2 regions of the Holdemania sp. genome follow, and region 1 is predicted to be linked to the other one. Evidence: a T-box and tRNA genes for the amino acid it is inferred to sense, from the RefSeq annotation. Region 1 holds a T-box; the other holds one or more tRNA genes.
What was found. A T-box is a leader RNA that pairs with one kind of tRNA and senses whether it is charged. The one in region 1 lies ahead of thrS (threonine--tRNA ligase), so its partner is inferred to be a tRNA-Thr.

Region 1 (6,153 bases):
TTCAAAAAATTCAGCCCTTTGAAAAAAAGAAAAAACACAAGGGCAGGGAGTTCGCTTTCTCTTTAGAAAACGTTTATAATAAAAGCAAGGAAAGATGGTGATTGAAGTATGAAAAGTATTTGTGTGATCAGCGGCGGCGGCAGCGGCATGGGTTTGGAAGCAGCGAAGATTTTAGGCCGGAAACATAAAATCATTCTGATGGGAAGAACGGTGGCTAAACTGGAAAATGCCGTTAAACAGCTGAGTGATGTGGGAATCGAGGCCGAGGCTTACCCGGCTGATGCCAGTCATCGCGAATCTGTCAGAAAATTGGCGGCGTATGCGGCGCAGCTGGGTGAGGTTAAAGTGCTGATCCATGCCGCAGGCGTTTCTCCGCATATGACAGATGCGCAGAAAATCTTCGAGATCAACGCGATTGGAACGATGAACATGGATGAGGAATTCGTGAAAATCATGCCGGAAGGCAGCTGTATCCTCAATGTTTCCAGCATGTCGGCGTACATGCTTCCGGCGGATAAGGTGCCAAAACAGATATATAAGCTGAGTCTGAGCGATGCGGAGGCCTTCCGTCTGGCAGTGAATCAGATGCTCAGCCAAGTTCCGCTGGAGCAGCAGACCGGGACAGCCTATACCCTTTCCAAAAACTTTGTTCTCTGGTATACTGCGCGGATGGCTGTGAAGTTTGGCAAGCAGGGAATTCGGATCGTCTCAATTTCGCCGGGTACCTTTAAGACACCGATGGGTGAAATTGAAGGCAAGGAAGCCGCTTCCTTCGCAGAGCGCGGTGCTTTAGGCCGGATGGGCGAACCGGAAGAAATCGCGAAGATGATGGCGTTTATGGTCAGTGATGAATGTTCCTACCTGACCGGCGTCGATATTCTGTATGACGGCGGTTCTGTTGCCGCGCTGCAGGCGATGAAGGAAGATCGCGCTCAGTAACAACCAATAAAGATGATTTCAGCGTGAGGCTGGAGCCGGCGTTCTGAAAAAGACGTTGCTTGCTTCAGCTTTTCAGTACGGAGAAGAGGAGAAAAACATGAAAACAAAATTTGCGATTTTAGGGGCTGGCAAGCTGGGCAGCATTGTGGCCCGGGCCTGGAAAGCCGGCAAGATGCCGGAATATGAGCTGGTCGGCATTCTCAGCCGGACGGCGGACTCCGCTCATGCCCTGGCGGCGGAGGTCGGCGTGGCCTGGACAACTCAACTGGAAGAGCTGCTGAGGTGGAAACCGCAGATCGTCGCGGAAGCCGCTTCCGTCGAGGCGGTGAAAGCCAATGCGATCGCGGTTTTACAAGGCGGAGCGGATTTCGTCACGCTGGCGATTGGGGCGTTTGCGGACGCTGATTTTTATGAAGAAGTGCAGGCGGTCGCGCGCGCGGCCGGCCGCAAGGTTTACATCGCTTCCGGCGCGATCGGGGGCTTTGATTTAATGCGCACGGCAGCTGTGATGAGTCCGATCGAAGCGTCCATTACTTCCGAGACCGGACCACAGTATCTGCGCACAACGCCGGTCTATCGTGAAGAAATGGCGGCCAGCGAAACGACGCTGACCGCTTTTGAAGGCACTGCTAAGGAAGCGATCGCTTTGCTTCCCCGCCGGGTGAACGTCGCCGTTGCCACGTCGCTGGCCACCAACGGGCCGGAGCATACCGGTGTGAAGATCGAAAGTACGCCGGGCTTTATCGGTGATACCCATACGATCCGGGTGGAAGGTGAGGAAATCAAGGCGGAAATTGCGATCTATTCCCGCACCAGCGCGATCGCCGGATACAGCGTTGTGGCTTTGCTCAACAACATCGCTTCCCCGATTCAGTTCCAGTAGTTTTTCCTTCCCGGCAGGTATAAATCGGAAAAAAACGCCGAGAATACTGGCAGGAGGAATTAATGATGAAAAAAACAATTCTGCGGTACGCTGCGGTCTGCTTGGGATTTGCTTTGATTTTGGGCGGCTGCAGCAGAAACAACAATTCAGCCACACCCACGCCGTCGATGACCCCTTCGGCCTCGCCGGAAAGCTCAATGACACCGACGGAAACGGTAGAACCGATTGCCAGCATTCAGGATGTTCTGGATCACTTCCAGAATAACAATTACACCTTCAACCAGGTGACACCGATTGAAAATACAGATTTCAACGCGCTGGAAGGCACCTCGTTTCAATACAACGATCAGGTCTATTACCTTTATCGTTTTGATCCGGCCAACGAGGAAAGTCAGAAAATGCTGAACTATGCGAGTCAGAACGGCCGGATGAAGGTCAACGCTAACGGTCAGGAAACCGAATACTATGCATATGTCAACGGCAATACAGCTTTGATCTACGACAGTAAGGAAATGATCGAAGACCTGAAGGAAATCTATTCGCAATACCGCAATTCCACAACGCAGGGTCAATAAGACTCTGCCTTTTCTTTCCCGTGATATAATGAAAGCAGAAAGCAGAAAGCAGAAGGCAGGGATGACGATGCGCAGAAAAGGAAGCTTTATCGTCGCATTGCTTGCGATGATGGTGATGCTGAGCGCTTGCGGCTGGCTGGATCAGCTGTGGATTCTGGCCAAGACGAGCCGGGCGCTGACGACGATGGAATCCGTGACCGCAGACATCACGATTGAGGCTGAAGGCAAGGCTGGCAACCGCTATCTATGGCTGCCCTATCATGTTGCCGGACAGGGTGTGCTGCAGGGACGGATGGAAGAACCCGCAGTCAATCTGGATTTGCGCTGGCAGGGCGGCAGCGGCGTGCTTCAGATTCCGCTGCATGTTCAAGCTCAATGGTGCTGGCAAGAGGACCGCTGGCAAAAATATGATCTGAATCAGAAACAATGGGTTGATCAGCCGGGGGCCGAACCAGCCTTGCCGGATTGGAAAGCCATTCTGGCTGTTTTGAAAGCCGGCCGCTGGTCGATGCAGGAAACGATCGGGAACGTCCGCTGTGCCGAGGTCAGTCTGACGCTGGATGCAGTTACGGCCGCAGCTTATTTCAAAGAATGGGGTCTGGAAGATCCGATTGCCGCGATGATCGAAAGTCAAAAAACGCTGACTGTTCGGTTCGCGGTAAAGGAGGAAACCGGGGAACCCGTCCGCTTAACGCTGGACAGCGGCGGAACGGAGGAGCTTTCCGGCGATTTGTCGATGACGCTGGATCAGCTGCATATCCAGGCTGATTTTTCACAGATCGACCAAACGACCTGGGTGCAGCCTTAAATCTGTTCATCGTTCTGAATTTCTGGAAAAAATTCATTTCCATTGACAAGGCAGGAAAACCGGTGTATAAAAGAGGTACATACAAAGACCAGGACATGATCGTTTCAGAACTTGGATCAGAGAGGTTTCCGGAAGGTGCGAGGAAGCTGAAAAGGGAAATGGTTACCGCCTGCGAGTATCGCTTTTGAAAAAGCGACGATTCTCATCGTTATTGAGCTTGAGTGCCTGTTTCATGGAAGAAACAGGAAATAAGGTGGTACCGCGTTGAACAACGTCCTTAATCAGGGGCGTTTTTTTGTGGTCTTAGAAAAACAGGAGGAAGGAACTATGATCAACATTAAAGAAGACGAGCATCTGCATGTGCTCAACCACAGCTGTGCGCATTTGTTGGCGCAGGCTGTCAAACATCTGTATCCGCACGCAAAATTCTGGGTTGGACCGGTCATTACCGACGGCTTTTACTACGACATCGACTTGGGCGACGATGTGCTGCATGAGGAAGATCTGGCGAAGATTGAAAAAGAAATGAAGAAGATCGCCAAGGACGGCAAGCGTATTGTCCGGCATGAAATCTCGAAAGCGGAAGCGCTGGAGATGTTTAAGGACGATCCGTACAAGCTCGATCTGATCGGGCACATGGACGAGGACGATACGGTGATCAGCTGCTACTCCCAGGGGGATTTTACCGATCTGTGCCGAGGCCCGCACGTTGAGAGCGTCAAGGAGCTGAAGCATTTCAAGCTGCTGAAAGTCAGCGGCGCGTACTGGAAGGGCGATGCCAACAACAAGATGCTGCAGCGGGTTTACGGCATCTGCTTCGATACCGACGAGGAAGTTCAGAACTATCTGAATTTCCTGGAAGAAGCGAAGAAGCGCGATCACAAGAAATTAGGCCGCGAGCTGGATCTGTTTATGATGAGCGAGTATGGCCCGGGGTTCCCGTTCTTTTTACCGAACGGCATGATCCTGCGCAATGTGTTGGAAAACTACTGGTACGAAGAACACACTAAGGAAGGCTATCAGTTCATCAAGACGCCGATCATGCTTTCCAAGGAATTGTGGGAGCTGAGCGGACACTGGGCAAATTACAAGGAAAACATGTATACGACGATGATCGACGACCGCGAGTTCGCGATCAAGCCGATGAACTGTCCGGGCGGAATGCTTGTGTATAAAAACGGCCTGCATTCCTATAAGGATCTGCCGCTGCGCGTCGGCGAGCTGGGACAGGTCCACCGTCACGAAGCCAGCGGCGCCTTAAACGGATTGTTCCGCGTCAGAACGTTCACTCAGGACGACGCGCATATCTTCATGCGCGAGGATCAGATCGAGAGCGAAGTAGTCCGGCTGATCAACTTCATCGACCGTGTGTATTCGGTGTTTGGCTTAAGCTATGAAATCGAGCTGTCGACACGGCCGGAAAAGAAATATATCGGATCGATTGAAATCTGGGATAAAGCGGAGGCGGCGCTGGAAGCGGCGTGTCATGCAGCGGGCAAGGCCTGCAAGATCAATCCGGGCGACGGTGCGTTCTACGGACCGAAGCTGGACTTCCATTTAACGGACAGCCTGGGACGGGTCTGGCAGTGCGGCACGATCCAGCTGGATATGAATCTGCCGGAACGCTTTGATCTGACATATGTCGACGCGGACGGTTCCAAGAAACGTCCGATCATGCTGCACCGCGTTATCTTTGGCTCGATCGAGCGCTTTATCGGCATTCTGATCGAACATTACGCCGGTGCTTTCCCGATGTGGCTGGCGCCGCAGCAGGTCGTCATCGTTCCAGTGCATCATGAACGGCATCTGGACTATGCGAAAGAATTGGAAGCGATGTTGTTGGCCAAGGGCGTGCGCGTGAAGGTCGACGGCCGCAACGAAAAGCTGGGCTACCGCGTTCGTGAAGCGCAGACGCATAAGATTCCGATGCAGATTGTCGTCGGCGACGGTGAGGTTGAAAACAACACGGCGACGGTTCGCCGGTATGGCAAGAAAGACTCCGTTACAATCAGCAAAGAGGAACTGCTGGAAAGCATCCTCAACGAAATTGAAACGAAGGCGCGCGTATGAAGAAATGGCTTTGTTTCCTCAGCGTTCTTGCGCTGACGGCAGGGTGCGCCGCCAATCCTAAAACACCGGAAGCAACTCCGGAAACATCGCCGGAGCCGACTGTGGAAACCACGCCGGTTTCCTTGTCGATCCTGGGTCCGACCGGAGCTCCGGCGCTGGCCTTGATCGCGCCGATGAAGGCGGGACAGGATGTGACGCTTGTCGACGGTACGGATGTGCTGCAGGCCGCGTTCGTCAATCCGAATCCGGAATATGACGTGATCGTCGCGCCGAGCAATCTGGGTGCGAAGCTGGCCGCCAATGGCAAAACAACCTACCGGATGGAAAGTATCTTAACCTGGGGAAATCTGTATCTGGTCGCGGCGGATGAAGCGGCCTTGGAAAACGCGGGTGTCTTTGCGGCTTTCGGCGAGGGTGCGGTGCCGGGCAAGGTGCTGGAAACCGTTTTGCAGGCTAATCCGGTTACGCCGGAAATCACCTGGTATGCCAGTGTGGCGGAAGTCCAGGGCGCTATGCTGGCAGGGAAAGCCGACGTAGCGCTGATGGCGGAGCCGGCGGCGACGGCGACAATCGCCAAAGCGAAGGAGAACGGTCAGGAACTGAAGATCGTCATGGATCTGCAGGAACAATGGAAAACGGCTACCGGAACCCAGGGCTATCCGCAGGCGGCGCTGTTTGTCCGTCAGGATCTGCCGGAAGAAAAGAAAGCAGCCGTTGAAACCATGCTGCAGTCGATGCGCGATTATCTGGCGCAGGCGGAACAGGATTCGTCGATCGTTGAAGCGGATATTGAAACACTGGGTGCTCAGACGCTGGGCGTGCCTGGCGGCGCTGTGATCGCTAAGACATGGACGCGGATGAATCTCAACATCGTTAAC
Region 2 (10,957 bases), on a different contig from region 1:
GGTGATTTCGATGAAAACGGGATCAGCGCAGAGGAATGGAAGATGCAGAACGAAGGCCGCCGGATCCTTCATGATGAAGCGCTGCAGGTCAGCTGCACCTGTGTGCGGGTGCCGGTGTATCGCTGTCATTCGGAGTCGATCTATGTGGAAACTGAAACAGAAGTTAGTCTGGACGCCATCCGTCAGGCCGCGGAGGAATGTCCGGGGCTTGTGCTCAACGAAGCACCGTATCCGACACCGAAGGAATGCACCGACAGCGACGCGGTGGTGATCGGACGGCTGCGTCAGGATGGGGCATGTAAGCAGGGACTGCATCTGTGGTGCTGCTGTGATCAGCTGCGCAAGGGGGCAGCGACCAACGCCGTGCAGATCGGCGAATGGGCCTGGCAGAATGGATTGTTGAAGAAAGGAGTGTAGCGTTTGATTCTGGAAAAATATCAGGGCTGCGGCAATGATTTTCTGATTGTTGACGGCAGCCGGACGCCGGTGATCGATCCCCAACAGGTCGCTGCGCTGTGCGACCGGCACCGTGGTTTCGGAGCGGATGGTCTGATCATCGCCCGGCGGGATCCGTTAAGCATGGAATTGTGGAATCAGGACGGAACCCGGGCCGGAATGTGCGGCAATGGTCTGCGCTGCTTTGTGCATCATGCGTACCGCAAGGGCTGGATCAGGGCGGATCGTCCTTATCGAATCGGAACTGGCGACGGATTGCGGAGCGTGTGGATTTGTTCAACCGAGCCGTTTATCTGTCGGGTGGAAGCGGGCATTCCGGATTTTGACGCGAAGCGGATGACGAATCAACCGCTGCTTCCAGGGTTGCTTCACGCACCTTTTCTTTCTCAGCAGCAGTCCTGCAGCTTTTGGCTGGGCGTTCCCCATACCGTGCTCTTTACGCCGGATCCGGAAGCCGTCAGCGAGGAACAGGCCCGTACCCTCGGCAGACATCCATTCTTTAAGGAAGGCACGAATGTGGATTTCGCACGTTTGAAGGAAAACGGCGAGCTGCAGGTCAGAACATGGGAGCGGGGTGTCGGCTGGACCTTGGCTTGCGGTACCGGCGCATGCGCCAGCGCCGTCGCAGCGGCGATCTTCGGCCTCTGTCCGCTGCCTTGTAAGGTTCGCTGCCCGGGCGGACTGCTGCACGTGGAACAAGCGCCGGACAAACAGTGCTTATTAACCGGCCCGTCGGTGTATATCGGGAAGGTGGAGGTCAAAGCGTGCGAATGAAAACCGAAGAACTGATTCAGAAGCTGCATGATCACCCACGCAGCACAGAGGTGCTTTTGCTGTTTAACGAAGACTCCCCGACGCACTGGACAGACGCCGCGGTCTATGGCGAATCGTTCAAGCTGGTAATCGGTGAATGGGACAGCCTGCGCCCTCAGCTGCAGGCCCAGAAAGACCGGCTGCGCGATCTGCGGTTAGTCTGTCTGCAGCGTCAGAGCGCCTGGCCGTTGCTTGCGATTCAGGATCTGCCTTGCCGGATTGAACCGGGAGCCTGGATTCGGGATGCGGCGGAGATCGGGGAGAATGCGGTCATTCTGACGGGCGCGGTGATCAATGTTGGCGCGCAGATCGGTGCGGAAACGATGGTCGACATGAATGCGGTCATCGGTGCGCGGGCAGAAATCGGCCGGCGCTGCCACATCGGCGCCGGGGCTGTTGTAGCGGGGGTGCTGGAGCCGGCCAGCGCGGAACCGGTGGTGATTGAGGACGACGTTTTGATCGGCGCCAACGCCGTGATTTTGGAAGGGGTGCGGATCGGTCAGTCCGCGGTGATCGCCGCCGGGGCGGTCGTTACGGAAGATGTGCCGCCGGGATGGCTGGCGGCTGGCGTTCCGGCCCGTCTGATCAAGCGAAAAGACGAACAAACCCGGAAAAAAACTGAAATTGTGGAAAAGCTGAGGGATAGTTCGCGGTGAAAACGGAAAACCTGATATAATAGAGTTCATCAGGAGGGTTTTCCATGGATAATGCACAGCGGTTTCTGAACGCGTTCGCGATGATCGAAAAGCAGTTGAAGCAGATCACCGGCGTCACGCGGTATTCGCGTTTTTATCAGTTGTTGAACCAGGCGTCCCGCAGCAGCGGGTTAGTCCGCAAGTATGAAATGGAGCTGCAGGAATATGCCGATCTGCGCAATGCGATCGTGCACCAGCGCTCCGACGAGGGACATATCATCGCGATTCCCATCGACGAGGTCGTTACGGAAATTGAGGAGCTGGCGCGGAAAATCTGCGAACCGCCGCGAGTCAGCGCACATTTTCTCAAGCCGGTGAAAATCTGCGATCCCCAGACTGAAATCCGGGAAGCGGTAGATATCATGGAAACGATGGGCTCCTCCAAGCTGCCGGTCTATGCCCAGGGCGGATTTCACGCGCTGTTAACGATGGAGATGATCGCCCGCTGGACGCTGCACCAGAGCCGTACGAACAAACCGCTTTCCGGTGTGGTCAGCGATTGTCTGTATTTTAAGGATAAAAAAGAGCGGGTTCTGTTTCTGCCCCGCACGGCGGATGTCACCGAAGCACAGGATTTGTTTGAGGCAAGCCTGCACCGCGGCGTCAGCATTTCGGCAATCCTGATCACAGAGTCCGGAAGTGCTCATCAGAAGCCGATCGGGATCATCACGGTCGCCGATCTGCCGCTGTTGTATGAGCTGGATAAATAGGGGAACGGAAGGGGAACGATGAACTCCCCTTTTAGTTTAGCCAGCATCATGATTTCCTTGTTTCAGCCGGCAAGAATAGACAGGCTTAACAGAATAATAGCGAGTAGGCCAATCTCATCGCTGAATTGAATAAATGTACTCAAGAAGAGAAGGAAAAGGTTGAAATTCCATCCGGAATGCCTATACTCAAGGTGTAAGGTATTGCTGAAAGGCGGCACCCGTCAACCGCTATCTCTTACGAGCATGGCGGCAGACAGATGAGCGCTGAATCACTTGGGGAGTAGTTGCAGCGCTTTTTTTTTGCCCCTATAATTTTTAAGCGGCATTCAATCACTTTGATCGTGCATTCGATCAAGGGCAATACAACTTTCAAAATTACAGCATCGAAAAGTTCCAGGAAATGTTCCATAGAATTGCCCTCCTTTGACGACAGATGACAAAAATCTGTCGGTTTGAATTGAATTGGAAAAGACCAAAAGTCGACTCTATTCGGACGGGCATCCGCGGTTCAACAAAACCCTGCCCTAATAAGATTGCGGAAAAGTTAAAATTCCTCTCTAAGAAAATGATGAAATTGTTTTTCACAAAGCAATTAAAGTTTCCTTTTCGGGTCCAGTTTTCATTTTCACTGTGTTCTTTTTAATCCTTAAATGAAGTCGAAAATTGTTGCTTGAAGGAGAGAAGGATCAGAAGTTTGTTGTTTCTGACCGCGATTCAGTGTAGAATCCAAGCTCACAACAAGTTTTCTTAATCCGAGGATCTCAGCGAACAAATTTTCTCGCAGTTTTTCCAGTGAGGAGTAACAAAAGTTGCGAATAAAATGCTAAAAAAACTTGACAGAAGGACACAGTTTTTATAAACTATATTTACGCCGACTTAGCTCATCCGGTAGAGCAACGCACTCGTAACGCGTAGGTGGTAGGTTCAAGTCCTATAGTCGGCACCATGAGAAAAGGATATCCCGTTGAGAAATTCAGCGGGATTTTTTTATGCTTTTCATTCAAAACAACGGAACTTTGATACAATAGAATTAATGAAGAAGCAGATAGAAGAAGCGGCAGGGGAAGAAAAATGGTCAATAAGAAACTGTTAGAAATCGGTGATCGGCTGGGAATGAAATATCCACAGATAGAAATGTTAAATAATGAGTTCAGACGGGATTTCAGATTTTTAATTTTTATGCTCTTCATGGCCGGAGTTCTTTTCTATATGAATGTTGTTGGGCAGAAAGCGCCGCAGGTGTTGTCGATGGCGGATCTTGGCTATACTGAGGAAGTTGTGGAAAGTAAACAGGTGAACACGGATGGCCGCAATGATCAGCGGTATCGGCTGAGCCTTAACGGTTGGGATGATGGGGCAAAAATACGAATCCATATAAATTTGGAAATTATTGATTTCGCAGAAGAAAACGATCCGATCGCAGGCTTTGCCCGGGAAAGCGGTCTTCCTTGTTCAGCGAAATCCTGTTCATTGGCAGCGCTGGAAGGTCTGGTTATACTGGATGCGGACGTCTGGAACGCGGACTTTGCGGCTGCCAAGCTCAATCCCGACACGGATCCCCCGCTCCAGACAGATTACAGAAATACGATCTATCTTCTGAAATCCAACAGGATGATCTCGTTCAGCTATGATCAGCCGATTGCGTTTACGGAAGCGAAGCGCAGGGTTATCACCGCGATGTTTGCAGAGCGGAACTTATTTGATCACTGAAGAAGCTCGGATCCCCTTTGCAATGAAATGTTTGCATGCGCAATTCGTCGGTCCCGGGTTCAAGTCCTGTGTCTGGCTGACTGTCAGCTTCATTGGATGATGAAAATGAGGCAAGCGAAAGACCGATTATAAAAAATGAAGGACAGAGAAGAGTAAACCGTGTATAATAAAAGTAATCCATAACTCAGCACTTTTGAACCGACGACGGAATGACTGTGATCAGAAAAACCGGTAAGGAGTTTAAAAATGCCATAAAGAAAATCATTTTCGAATAACGTGAAATAAGCCTGGAAACAGTGCGTTTTTCTGTTGTCTGATCAAGCGTTCACGGCGGCGGATCATCGGACATGAGTTTATGGAAGGGCCGGGTACCGGCGAAGGAGGAAAGCATGGCGATCATTCAAGGCTTGGAATGGACCTTCAACACCGTTGCGGAGGAATATGACAAATGGAGTCCCGAATATGTCTCGGAATTATACGAGGATTTGTTTGCTTATCAGCCGCTGACTTCAAACAGCGAAGTGCTGGAAATCGGGATTGGAACCGGCCAGGCCACAACGCCGATATTAAAGACCGGCTGTCGCCTGACCGCAGTCGAGCTGGGTGATCAGCTGGCAGCGCTGACGCGGAAGAAATTCAGTGATTATCCCGATTTTACCGTTGTAACCAGCGCTTTTCAGGATTATGAAAGTCCGGAGAACCGCTTCGATCTGATATACTCCGCGGCGGCTTTCCATTGGATCCCGGAAGAAATCGGTTATTCGAAGGTGTATGCCCTGTTAAAACCGGGCGGTGTGTTCGCACGGTTTGCCAAGCATGGAAACTATCGACAAAGCAATGCAGCGTTGTATGAAGAAATTCAACAGGTTTACGCCCAATATATGGCCTATTCCGCGCCAACGCCGCCGTTTACCGAAGCGGATGCGAAAAGAAGATCCGAGATCAGTCTGCGGTATGGCTTTGTGGATCAGAAAATCAGAATGTATACCAGGAAGCGATCCTATTCGGCGCAGGATTATGTTTCGCTGATCGCCACGCAGTCGGATCATATCATTTTAGACAAAGCGGTGAGAGCGGATTTCTACGCTGCAATTCAAAATAAGATTGATCGTTATGGAGGCAGAATTGAGCTGGTCGATACGATTGATTTGGAATTAGCCCGAAAGCCGTGAGTCAGTGAGGAAGGTTTCAACTGGAGTGCAATAAGGTAAAAAGGAGAGTGCGATGATACTGACACATCATGAACAAGCTCTGCTTCTGCTTCGCTTTCTGCAGCAGCGGCAGCGGAAAGCGGAGCTGGAACAAACGTTGGTTTTGGCGGAAGCGCAGGGCAGTCCGCTGGTGATTTTGCCGCGGCAGCATATTTTTTCCTGGAAGAAGAAACTGAAAGTCGACGCGCAGGCTGTGCGTCGGGAATTAAGTGAAATTGAAAGGCATCCGCTTTCCCTGTCATCACAGGAATGTCTAAAGATTGCAGCGCAGCTTTTGCAGGATGCAAAACAGTTGGGAGATCGAACGGCCCAGGACGGTGCGGAGTTGCTTGTTCAGGCGCTGAAGCTGGAAGCACTGGCAAAGGAATACGACGCCGTGATCTCACAAAGCTATGATACGCGCGAGGCGGAAGGGCAACGAGTTCCGTTTACCGGCTATGTCGGGTATGCCCCCAACGTTCAGATTCCCTACGATCTGCCAAGAATGCGCGAGCTGGGAGAAGCGCTGAAAAGCAGCTTGAAAGAAACGCAGCGCTTTGGGCATCAATTCGCCTGGAGCCGGGAATGGGACGTTCAGCTTCTCTTAAAGGAAGAAGTCGAAGGCTTCAAGGATATCCAGTTAAACGCCGCCCGCTTTCACGCCCGGGCCCGCTCGGAAATGGAAACGGCGAGTCGGATCCGCAATGCCTTAGAAAGCTTCCTGCCGCGGTTTCTGGAAGCTCTGCTTGAAACCTGAAAATCCGGGTGAAGATTACCGTTGATCGACGTTTATTTCGAGATCAGAAGAGCGATTAGAAATGGCAGGTAAGCATTGGAGTGCGCTGAATTCCAATGCTTTTTTTCTTTCAGAGTGTCCCTGAAAATCATAAAACTTTCACAAAAAGGATTGACAACAACGTGGGAATCGATAAAATAGATAAAGGTAGACGATCGTCTATAAAAGGAGGAAAGAAGAAATGAAGAAATTAGTTGCCCTCGTTCTGGCGGCGATGCTGCTGACAACGGGGTGCTCAACCAAAGCGCCGGAAGCCACCGGCGGCATGAAAGCGGGAACCTATAAAGCCTCGGCAGCCGGCTTCCATGGCGATATTACGCTGGAAGTCACGGTAGATGCGGAAAAGATCACGGATATCCAGGTGATCGAGCATTCAGAAACAGAAGGAATCGGCGCGGCAGCGTTACCGGAGTTAGTCACGAAGGTTCTGGACAGCCAGTCCATCGGCATTGACGGCGTATCCGGCGCGACGGTCACGTCGAATGGTTTTAAAGCGGCGATGGAAGACGCGTTAACTCAGGCAGGCGCGGATATGGATAAAATGACAAAATCCGCGGAATCTTCTTCGACGACAAAAGAAGAAGTGACGTTGGACGCGGATATCGTCGTCGTGGGCGGCGGGGCAGCAGGTCTGACCGCGGCTTTGTCTTCGCAGCAGAACGGCAACAACGTTATCCTGTTGGAAAAGACGGGCGTTGTCGGCGGCGCGAGCGCCATGGCAGGCGCCGGCACCATGGCGACCGGCAGCCAGTGGCAGAAGGAAGATGGTTTTGAAGATTCACCGGAACAGCTGAAAGCGGATATGTTGAAAAACGGTCATAATAACAATGACGAAGCGACGCTGGATATTTATGTCAATACGACCGGCGCGGCGTTCGACTGGCTGGTTTCCGAAGACGGTGCGAATGTTCCGTATGAGCGAGACGGCAAGCCAACCCGCAGTTATTCCGGCACCGGCCGCGGCGCTGGGGTGGTTTCCAGTTTGGCGGATACTTTTAAAACAGCGGGCGGCACGGTGATGACGAATACGCCGGCTGTCGAGCTGATCGTAGACAACGGCGTAGTCAAAGGGGTAAAAGCCAGCGACGATGCGAAGAACTACACGATCAACGCCAAAGCGGTGATTCTGGCAACCGGCGGCTTCGGCGCTAACGACGCCATGGTTCCGGAGGAATATAAGCAGTTTGTTTACGCCGGTCATGCGGGTGCAACGGGCGATGGCCTGAAGATGGCGGAAGCAGTGAACGCGGATACCTTCAATATGGAATTCGTCAATACGCAGCCAAACTCGATGATTCTGCCAAGCGGCTTAGGCCAGTATTGCAACCCGGGTGTCGGCGCGGCTTATTCTGCTTCCGGGGCGTTCCTGGTCAATCAGGATGGCGTGCGTTTCGCAAACGAAAAGGGCAACGCCTGGGATCTGATGCAGGAAATGAAGAAGAACTCGGCCCAGTATCTGATCATGGATCAGACATCCTTTGACGCTTTCAATAAGGGCATGACGGGATCGAAGATCTATTCGGATGAAGATGTTGAGAAGTGGCTGGCCAACGACGGTGAAGGCAATCCGTTTATGGTCAAAGCGGATTCGTTAGAAGATCTGGCAAAGAAGATGAACCTGCCGGAAGGCGCGTTAACCGAAGCGGCGACGAAGTTCAACGAAACGGCAGCCAAGGGTGAAAAAGATGAATTCGGCCGCGAACTGACCGCGCCGTTAAGCGAAGAAGGTCCATATTACGCATTGCAGCAGTATATCCGTTACTATGCGACATTGGGCGGACTGCGTATCAACGACGGGATGCAGGTACTGAACACGGAAAAACAGCCGGTTGAAGGCTTATACGCAGCTGGTGAAGTTGTCGGCGGACTGGAAGGCGACGTCTACATGGGCGCTACGCTGTTCGGCTGGGCAGTAACCAGCGGATATAACGCAGGCAACGCCGCTTCCGCAGCGATTGCGAAATAAGTTACAGACTTCATAGATTTAATAAAAAAGCCATAACCAAGGTTTCTGATACAAGTCAGCAGCCTGGTTGCGGCTTTTTTTATTCTTCTTGCAGCCTAAAGAGAATCCGTGGAAGCAGGATTTGAAATAGATCAAAATGTTCCGAGGTCGATCGAAAGAGATCAATGTGAATACTCTATAATGAAACGATCGCAAAGTGAGGGAGACTTCCTTGAATAATTAAGGTTGGAAACAAGAGAAATTGAAGGAGAGTAAAATAGAAGGTACAATACTGAAAATTAATAAAATATAAGTATAATGAGTAAATCGAAACCGCCATTTCCTCTGTGAATGTGAATTTACAAGGAGACACTTCGCTGTTAGAGTTGCTGGATGCGTTAGATCGAGATCCCACGATTGAAGAATTAGGCGAAATTTCATTTTTCATCAAGATCCGGCAGCCCGATTCAACTGAACAATCATCGGGCAGGCCTCAATTTCCACGGATTGTTCTCTGCCTTGATAACGCAAACGACAGGGAATCTGTAATCGAAATGCTGCATTCTTATTTTCCCAACTGGCTCCTCGTTTACGAATAATTTTGTTTCGCCTTGTGCAAAAGCAGTCTGTATTTGACAGAAAGTGAAGGAAGACTGAACACATTGAGAATCGTAATTTTGGCTTTTATTCCATTGATATAATAAAAGACTGTATTCCCAGAGAAGCTTATTTCCAGTCAAAGCAACTCCATATAAGGGAAACCAGTCTTTTATTTTTAACGTTTCCGGCAAGTGTCGATCAACAGGTCATACAACGCTGCCGGCGCCATCGCCGGCACCTTGATCATCCGCGATGGAGACAATTTCAGCCAACGCTCACAAACCCATTGCAGCGGCCGCCAGCTTTTTGACAAGGGCGCGGCACATCGGTAATAGAGGAAAAACCGGACTTCCTGTCCATCCCAGACTAACGGCCGGTCATTGACCCAGAAATAAAGCTCGCTCTTTTCCAGGTGCGCCGTTTCGCCGCCGAGGAACATGATCTGATTGACGATGGGAACACAGGTGATCGCAGAAGCGGAAAGAGACCGCCGTGCTGAAATCACGGGAATCGCATCGAACAACCGGGGCAGGTCTTTTTTCTGCCGCAAGCGGATCGAATTGGAAACGATGGTAAAATTGCGGCCCAGCCAGTCCCGCAGCGGCGTATACGGATCAAAGCCGCTGTCGATGATCTTCTTGCGCGAACGCGGCGGTTTGAAGTAAAATACATTTTCCGGCGGAATTCCCGGCAGATCGGGAATATCCGTCCAGATCAAATCAGAAGCCTCGCGCCGGAGCTGAAACAGCGCGGTAAATTCAACCGGCTTGAACGTAAACAGCGCGGAAGTCCCGGTTAAAATCGGGAAAAGCTGTTGGATCGTTTCCAACCATTTCCCAGCCGCGCCAATTCCCTGCCGGGAAATGATCCAGACGGTGAACACGGATTCCGTACTTAAAGGCTTTAAATAAGGAAACAAACATTTCGCCGCCTGCTGCTTAAAATCATGAGACAGGGGGACGCGCATGCAATCCTCAACACAGCGGGTCAGCTCCAGCGCCAGATTCTCACTGAGGGGATCGCTGAGCAGATCATCGCTCGTTAACGGAAAAGGCGGCATGGCGAACGCCCGGCGGATATCCAACTGCGTCAACCAGCTGGATACACGCTGACGGAAGTCTGGATCCGCTGTAAAATCAAATGGATAACGCCGTGCGAACCGATCCAGAACCGGCGAGGCGATCGAAGTGGAAACTGCCGCCGCTTCCGGAATGGAAATATTCAATCCCCGCAGTGCGGAAGTCAGCACTTCCAAAAAACGCCGGTTTTCTCTGGAATCCAGGAATTCGTTCCCATCCAGATGCTGAAATAAGACCTCAACAAACAATGCCGACTGCTTATCGCGAGGCGTCTGCCATTGTTCGTCAGTCAAGGTCAGCCGCAGCTTCGGATCACGCCGGCAGCGGCAGAGAACCAGACCTGCGATCAAAGCCTGACAATCCGAATAGGATAATGTCAGCTGCGGAACGGACTTCAGACATTCCTGAATGATGGGCCACAAGGTCAGAACAGTCTTCCGCTCCTGCCGGAAATCATCGGGCAGCGGATGGAAGCGATCCAATCCCGCTTCCGGCTGGCTTGCCAGCAATAACGACTGCCAGATCAGACAGTACCGCTTTTTCAGTTCATTCCCCTCCACGACAAAGCCCACGGCTTCCGGATGCAGCGTCAGTTCAAAGGTGGCCAGCTGCTCCTGAGCCACCGCCGCAATCGCGGGCAGCTGATTTTCAGGGATCGCAAATTCCTGACAGAGCTCGGACCAGGATAACGGTTGGGCAGAGGCCAGAATTCGGCATAACAGGATCGCAGCCAAAATCCGGAAGTCGTTGCGTTCATCCCAATGATATTGTTTCGCCAGCTCATTGAAAAAAGCTTCCACCTGCTGCGGTTGGGTAACGATCAGCCGGTAACCCTGTCCCCGCCGGCCCGCAATCTGACACCCCGTCTGAGCATTCAGACAAACGCTTAAGCGGCCCAGTTCACGCCGGGCAGTGTCGGCAGACAAACCGCAAAGATCAGCCAGTTTCTCGCAGCTGATCGGT

Region 2: it encodes a tRNA-Thr, which carries the amino acid that the T-box ahead of thrS (threonine--tRNA ligase) is inferred to sense. The anticodon was not compared.

The regions. Positions count from the first base shown of each region.
Region 1 covers NZ_CFQZWI010000128.1:369-6,521, forward strand. Annotated here, with positions in the region: gene AC5OW4_RS13710 (SDR family oxidoreductase) at 109-939, shown strand; gene AC5OW4_RS13715 (aspartate dehydrogenase domain-containing protein) at 1,037-1,822, shown strand; gene AC5OW4_RS13720 (hypothetical protein) at 1,888-2,397, shown strand; gene AC5OW4_RS13725 (hypothetical protein) at 2,465-3,205, shown strand; T-box leader at 3,281-3,487, shown strand; gene thrS (threonine--tRNA ligase) at 3,533-5,275, shown strand; gene AC5OW4_RS13735 (substrate-binding domain-containing protein) at 5,272-6,153, shown strand, end outside.
Region 2 covers NZ_CFQZWI010000029.1:333-11,289, forward strand. Annotated here, with positions in the region: partial or broken gene AC5OW4_RS06385 (aspartate-semialdehyde dehydrogenase) at 1-417, shown strand, start outside; gene dapF (diaminopimelate epimerase) at 421-1,230, shown strand; gene dapD (2,3,4,5-tetrahydropyridine-2,6-dicarboxylate N-acetyltransferase) at 1,227-1,925, shown strand; gene AC5OW4_RS06400 (CBS domain-containing protein) at 1,970-2,674, shown strand; gene AC5OW4_RS06405 (hypothetical protein) at 2,910-3,083, opposite strand; tRNA gene AC5OW4_RS06410 (tRNA-Thr) at 3,545-3,620, shown strand; gene AC5OW4_RS06415 (hypothetical protein) at 3,884-4,384, shown strand; gene AC5OW4_RS06420 (class I SAM-dependent methyltransferase) at 4,732-5,556, shown strand; gene AC5OW4_RS06425 (hypothetical protein) at 5,609-6,331, shown strand; gene AC5OW4_RS06430 (FAD-dependent oxidoreductase) at 6,552-8,336, shown strand; gene AC5OW4_RS06435 (HTH domain-containing protein) at 9,091-10,957, opposite strand, start outside.